2 regions of the Staphylococcus haemolyticus genome follow, and region 1 is predicted to be linked to the other one. Evidence: predicted binding sites of a transcription regulator. Region 1 holds the regulator's gene; the other holds the start of a gene.

The links. The regulator LexA, encoded in region 1, represses DNA repair genes until DNA is damaged. The targets are predictions, from matches to a motif close to CGAACATATGTTCG.
Positions count from the first base shown of each region.
Region 2: a site for LexA is predicted at 1,604-1,617, ahead of uvrB (excinuclease ABC subunit UvrB). Genes of this name have one in related genera too.

Region 1 covers NZ_CP035291.1:1,524,909-1,528,348, forward strand. The annotation lists gene tkt (transketolase) at 1-910, opposite strand, end outside; gene EQ029_RS07325 (DUF896 domain-containing protein) at 1,014-1,247, opposite strand; gene sosA (DNA damage-induced cell division inhibitor SosA) at 1,371-1,604, opposite strand; gene lexA (transcriptional repressor LexA) at 1,747-2,370, shown strand; gene EQ029_RS07340 (CAP domain-containing protein) at 2,600-3,440, opposite strand, start outside.
Region 2 covers NZ_CP035291.1:2,041,991-2,045,430, forward strand. The annotation lists gene uvrB (excinuclease ABC subunit UvrB) at 1-1,356, opposite strand, end outside; gene EQ029_RS09870 (CsbA family protein) at 1,807-2,034, opposite strand; gene EQ029_RS09875 (YfbR-like 5'-deoxynucleotidase) at 2,040-2,681, opposite strand; gene EQ029_RS09880 (oxidoreductase) at 2,888-3,440, opposite strand, start outside.

The DNA.
Region 1 (3,440 bases):
TTGCACGTTTTAACATAGTTGTTTGGAAAATTTCATATACTTCTTCTGGCACATTGAAACGTTTCTCAGGATCTAAACCATATGCTTCAAAAGTTAATTTTCTCTCATCTGAACCTAGTGGTGCACCATGAACACCATTAGTACCACTCACGTTTGGAGCACCATAACCGATAATTGTTTTAACTTCAATCATAGTTGGACCATTTTGAGATTTAGCTTTAGTTATTGCTTTATCGATAGCGTCTAAATCATTACCATCTTTTACTAATATGTGATTCCAACCGTAACTTTCAAATCGTTTCTTAACATCTTCAGAGAAGGCTTTATTTAATTCGCCATCTAATGAAATATCGTTTGAATCATATAAAACAATTAGTTTATCTAATTGGTTATGGCCAGCAAATGAAGCAGCTTCATGAGAAATACCTTCCATTAAATCACCATCAGAAGCTAGCACATAAGTATAGTGGTCAACTATATTGAAATCATCTTTATTAAATTTACCAGCTAAATGGTCTTCAGCTAAAGCCATACCTACAGACATAGCAAAGCCTTGTCCAAGTGGGCCAGTAGTAACTTCAACACCATCAGTATGTCTAAATTCTGGGTGTCCAGGTGTTTTAGAACCCCATTGTCTAAATTGCTTTAATTCTTCTAATTCAAGACTGCCTGAAACATGTAACAAGCTGTATAATAGCGCAGAGCCATGTCCAGCCGACAATACGAAGCGGTCTCTATTAAAATAGTCTTTAGATTGAGGATTAAAATTTAAGTGGCGTGTCCATAAAGTATAAGCCATTGGTGCTGCTCCCATAGGTAATCCAGGGTGACCTGAATTAGCTTCTTCGATTGCATCAATACTTAAAGCTCTAATCGTATCAATCGCTAGTTGATCTTTCTCGTTAAACATCTCTAATACTTCCCTTCTACTTTAATCATCTTTCGTATATTATAACTTAAAAATATTGAAATTGATAATCGTTTAAACTGAACGAACTATAATCTAATATTTACTAATCTTTATTTTGTTCTTGTATCTTTTTTAATTTTTCAGGTGTTACATCATTACCTTCAGGATCTATCACCTTTGTACTCTCAATTTGTTGTTTAAACCCTTTTCTAAATGCTTCGAGGTATTTCTTACGTAATTTCGATTGCTCTTTAGCTTCAGCTTCAGTTAAACCTTGTTCCTTTTTCTTTTTAGCAAGCTCATTAATTCTATCTATATTTAAATTATCATTAGACATAACTATCACTCTTTCTATATTCCCATTAATATTTTCTCTTTTACTTCATAAAATATAACAAAAAAGAGGTCTGGACAAAAGCTATTGACATTTAAATAGCTTTGACAGACCTCAAATTTATAATCATCTTACAAATGCGAACACTTTGTAGTTATTTTGTTCCCCATTTGTAGTATTTACGTTCTTATTATCATCTTTAATAATTGCCTTTTTAGAAATAGTATGGTCAGTTATTTCGTACGTTCGTTCCATTTGAGCGTTATGATATAAATTCATGAAAAATACTATAAAAACAACACAAGATATTGATACAACAGCTATATTAGTTAATAATTTATTTTTATATTTATTAAACATTACTTTCACCTCTAGAACATTTGTTTGTATAAATACTTTAACAGAACATCTGTTCTTAGTCAACATAAAAACGAACAAATGTTTGTTCAATATTAAAATCAGTGCTATAATATAGTTAAATAAAATTAGGGAGTGCCTATATATGAGAGAATTAACTAAACGTCAAAGTGAAATATACGATTATATTAAACATGTAGTACAAACTAAAGGATATCCACCAAGCGTACGAGAAATTGGTGAAGCAGTAGGGTTAGCGTCGAGTTCAACTGTTCATGGTCATTTATCTAGACTGGAAGAAAAAGGATATATTAAACGAGACCCTACGAAACCGAGAGCCATTGAAATTGTTAGCGAACAAACTAACGATGCAGTTAATATGGAGGAAACAATTTATGTTCCTGTAATTGGTAAAGTTACTGCCGGAATTCCGATTACTGCAGTTGAAAATATTGAGGAATATTTCCCTTTACCAGAACATTTAACATCAACTCACAATAGTGATATTTTTATTTTAAATGTTGTGGGTGAAAGTATGATTGAGGCAGGTATTTTAGATGGAGATAAAGTTATAGTTAGAAGCCAAACCATTGCTGAAAATGGAGACATCATTGTTGCGATGACTGAAGATGATGAAGCAACAGTTAAACGCTTCTATAAAGAAAAAACACGTTATAGATTACAACCTGAAAATAGTACAATGAGTCCTATTTATCTTGATAACGTTACTGTTATCGGTAAAGTTATTGGTTTATACAGAGAACTGTAGTTTTAATTTCTAAAATTTACGTTAACCTCTCTCTTATATATTTCTATATAAAAAGAACTAGCAAAGTCTACAATGTAAACTTCGCTAGTTCTTTTGCTTTTCATTTTCTTTTTTATTCAAAATTTCTTTAACCTTATCTAGAATATCTAGTTTATTAACATCTTTAGTTGTCATAATATCAACTTCCTTATCAACAAAAAGATACCCTTAATAAGTCTCGTTAAAACACTTAGCCCGTATAATTTTCTGTCCAATATGGTTGTCGTTTTTCATTAAAATCAACGCCTACGCCTAGAGTACTGAAATTTGTATTCAATATATTCTTTCTATGACCAAGTGAATTCATTAACCCCTCATGAGCAAATATACTATTTTGTTGCCCATACGCTAAATTTTCACCTGCCACATTGAAATCAATGTCATCATCTTTTAATCGATCAAAAGGAGATTCACCATCTAAATTGTTATGATCAAAGTAATTTTGTTTTACCATGTCTTCACTATGATTTCTTGCTGTATTGGAGACATCTTTTGAGTAACTAAGTGTATTCAACCCATGCTGTTTACGCTCAGAATTAACTAAATCATAATTTTGATATTCAAAGCTTTGTTCTAATGTTGAAGATGGCGCACCGTAATGTTGAGTCAACCTTTTTTCCATGGCATCACTAACTTGAAGTAATGCAGTAACACCATTGTCATTATGTTTATCATAAAAAACAGTTGTATAAATATTATCTTCATGGAAAACATCATACTCATCGCTACTTATATCAACACGGTATCTACCTTTAACAATTTCCTTTAAAGGTTTACCAAGTCTATCCTCAACAACATTTTTAGGGGTGTTATATTTTACCTTAGATTTAGATGTAATGACATTTTGATTACTATATAAAGCATTGACTTTATTTCCTAAATAGCTAACCATTATGAAATTATCGTAATCATTATTGTAATAGGTATACCATTTAGCGCCATATTCATTAGATGTTACTCTTTTAGGTTTCCCCAATTGATTTTCAACTTTGTCTTTAGACATATTCATCTGAATATTATTAATAGCAAAG
Region 2 (3,440 bases), 520 kb from region 1:
GACTAAGACACGTTCATCTCTATCAATACGTTCTTGAATTTCACTAAGTAAATCATCAATTTGATTTTTAGTTGGTCGAACATCAATTTTAGGATCTAAAAGACCAGTAGGACGGATAATTTGTTCAATCATTTCATCGGTATGTTCAATCTCATAAGGTCCTGGTGTAGCTGATACATATACCAATTGATTCGTTTTTTGTTCAAACTCCTCAAATTTTAATGGTCGGTTATCCATCGCACTAGGTAATCGGAAACCATGATCTACTAGCACTTGCTTACGCGCACGGTCACCATTAAACATCCCTCTTATTTGTGGCAATGTAACGTGAGACTCATCGATCATTACTAACCAGTCATCACCGAAATAATCTAGTAACGTATAAGGTGTTGAACCTAAAGGTCTTAACGTTAGATGTACAGAATAGTTCTCGATACCCGAACAGAATCCCATTTCTCTCATCATTTCTAAATCATAATTCGTTCGTTGCTCTAGACGTTGTGCTTCTAATAGCTTATTCTCATCTTTTAATTCTTTTAATCTCTCTTCTAATTCCTTCTCAATACGTTCTATGGCAACTTTCATTTTTTCTTCACGTGTTACGAAGTGAGACGCCGGGAAAATCGCGAAATGTTCACGTTCGCGAATGACTTCTCCCGTTAAATAATTAACTTCTCGAATTCGATCAATTTCATCGCCAAAAAATTCAACACGAATACACATTTCTTCACGTGAAGCTGGGAAAATTTCCACCACGTCGCCACGTACTCTAAATGTACCACGTTGGAAATCAATATCATTTCTAGAATATTGTACGTCTACGAGTTTACGAAGCAGTTCACTTCGATCCATTTCCATACCAACTCGAACACTTACTACTAAATCTTTATATTCTTCCGGATTACCTAAACCATAGATACAGCTGACACTGGCTATGATAATGACATCATCACGTTCAAATAATGCACTTGTGGCAGAATGTCGTAGTTGGTCAATTTCGTCATTAATTGAGGCATCTTTCTCAATAAACGTGTCTGTAGAAGGTACATAGGCTTCTGGTTGATAGTAATCATAATAACTAACAAAGTATTCTACTCTATTTTCAGGAAAAAAATCCTTAAACTCACTATAAAGTTGTCCCGCTAATGTTTTATTGTGTGCAATGATGAGCGTTGGTTTCCCCACTTCTTTAATAACATTACTCATTGTAAATGTCTTACCTGTCCCAGTGGCTCCTAAAAGCGTTTGATGACGCTTTCCTTCTTTAACACCTTTGACTATTTTCTCTATTGCTTGTGGTTGGTCCCCTTGTGGATCAAACTCAGAATTCAATTTAAACGGGTAATGTTCCACCATTCTGATAAGCCCTCCTCGAATTAAGCATTCTTAACTATTTTTTAAAACTATGGTGTAAATAAATGATGTACGAATCTTTAACAATGATTTGTTTAAATTTATATCTTTATTCTTAATAAAAATTCTACTGAAATAGCTTAAACGACCTTATTAAGTGAAATTCATAAATTCATTCACTTTATAATTTTCTATTATTTGTAAACTACGCTCACTTAAGACTATTTTATCAAACATATAAATAAAAATACAAACGTTTGTTCGCTTACGTTTGTATTTTCAAAAACATTTATTCTTATTTTATATTCCACTAATGCGTGTGATTTATTCATATATAATTTAATGACGCCCGCTCTTAAATACACTTTAAATTTTCACTTCCATTTGGACAAATTGTGCATTTACACTATAAACCAACTTACAGTAACATTCAAAAGTTCTGTTTAATAATGTTTAGTCTTGATGCTTATGAAATTCAAGGTTATCTATGATGACATATCCAGCTAATAAGGATACTACATCGATAAAGATTATCCATTCATTGTGAAAGAACCCTTTGTAAATTGAAGCAGCTATCAAAATTAATGTCACAATAACACCAACCCATTTACTTCGAGTTATGACACTAAACAACACGACTAATACACATGGAAAAAATGCAGCTAAAGCGTACCAAATCATTTATCTCACCTACTTCTTCGATTTAAAATCGCCATAGTAGTTTCTCGCAATTCTGCTCGAGGAATGAAGTTTTCAGTTAGCATTTCAGGTATGACATTTTCTATGAAATCTTGAACAGAACTTAAGTGATCAAATTGCATGATTGTTTCCAAGCTGTGTTCATAAATTTCAAAGAATAAGTCCTCGGGATTACGTTTCTGTATTTCACCGAACGTTTCATACAATAAATCAATTTTGTCGGCTACGGATAAAATTTGACCCTCTAACGAATCATCTTTCCCCTCTTGTAGTCGTTCTCGATAAATATCTTTATAAGGTTCAGGTATTTCTTCATTAATAAACGTGTCCACCATATCTTGTTCAACTTGAGAAAACAACATTTTCAATTCAGTTTTAGCGTACTTCACTGGTGTTTTAATATCACCAGTAAACACTTCTGCAAAATCATGATTTAGTGCTTTTTCATATAAACTTTTCCAATCAATAGTATTACCATGATGTTCTTCTACAGTCGCTAAATATTGTGCAATCTTAGTAACTTTAAAAGAGTGAGCAGCAACATTATGTTCAAAATATTTAAATTTACCTGGTAAGCGAATTAATTTCTCTAAATCAGAAAGTCTCTTAAAGTATTGATGAACACCCATTTTACCTTACCTCCATACTCTATTAAATAAAGATTATACTTACATTTATTATATCAATCAACATTTCAATGAGAAGTGTCAATTCTTTATACATTGTAAATGTTGAAAAAGTATAAAAAATAAGACCCTCAGCATAGTTTCACACTTAAATGAACTATCGAGGTGTCTTATGTATACAATTTGTCGAATGATTATATTACGATTCGTTAAATTGAATTTGAAGCTTTCATCATTTTATCGAATACTTTGGTTGGCAATATAGCATGTAAAAACACAAGAGGTTTAGCTGCAAATCCTATTAGATAACGTGGTTTAGGTTTATTACTATCTATGGCTTTTGAAATCGCTTTTGTGACTACCATTGGATTTGAAAGCAAATTAGAATGATATTGCTTCTTCATACTTTGAGCCACTTTCATCGCAGTAGCTTCATAGGCACCGCCTTTTGCAGAATCAGCTAATTTATCTGCAGCGATGATACCCCAATCTGTTTTAATCCCACCTGGTTCAATAATAGATACTTCTATCCCGAATTCCTCTACTTCCATTCGTAAAGCATCGCTAAAAGCTTCTAATGCATATTTCGTAGCATGATACCAAGCGCCAAAATAAGTTGTAAGTCGTCCACCCATAGATGAAATATTAATGATATGTCCTGATTGTTGTGCTCTCATATGTGGTAAAACGAGCTGTGTAATACGTGCTAAACCAAATATATTTACTTCAAATTGCTGTTTCGCTTCTTCAATTGTGACATCT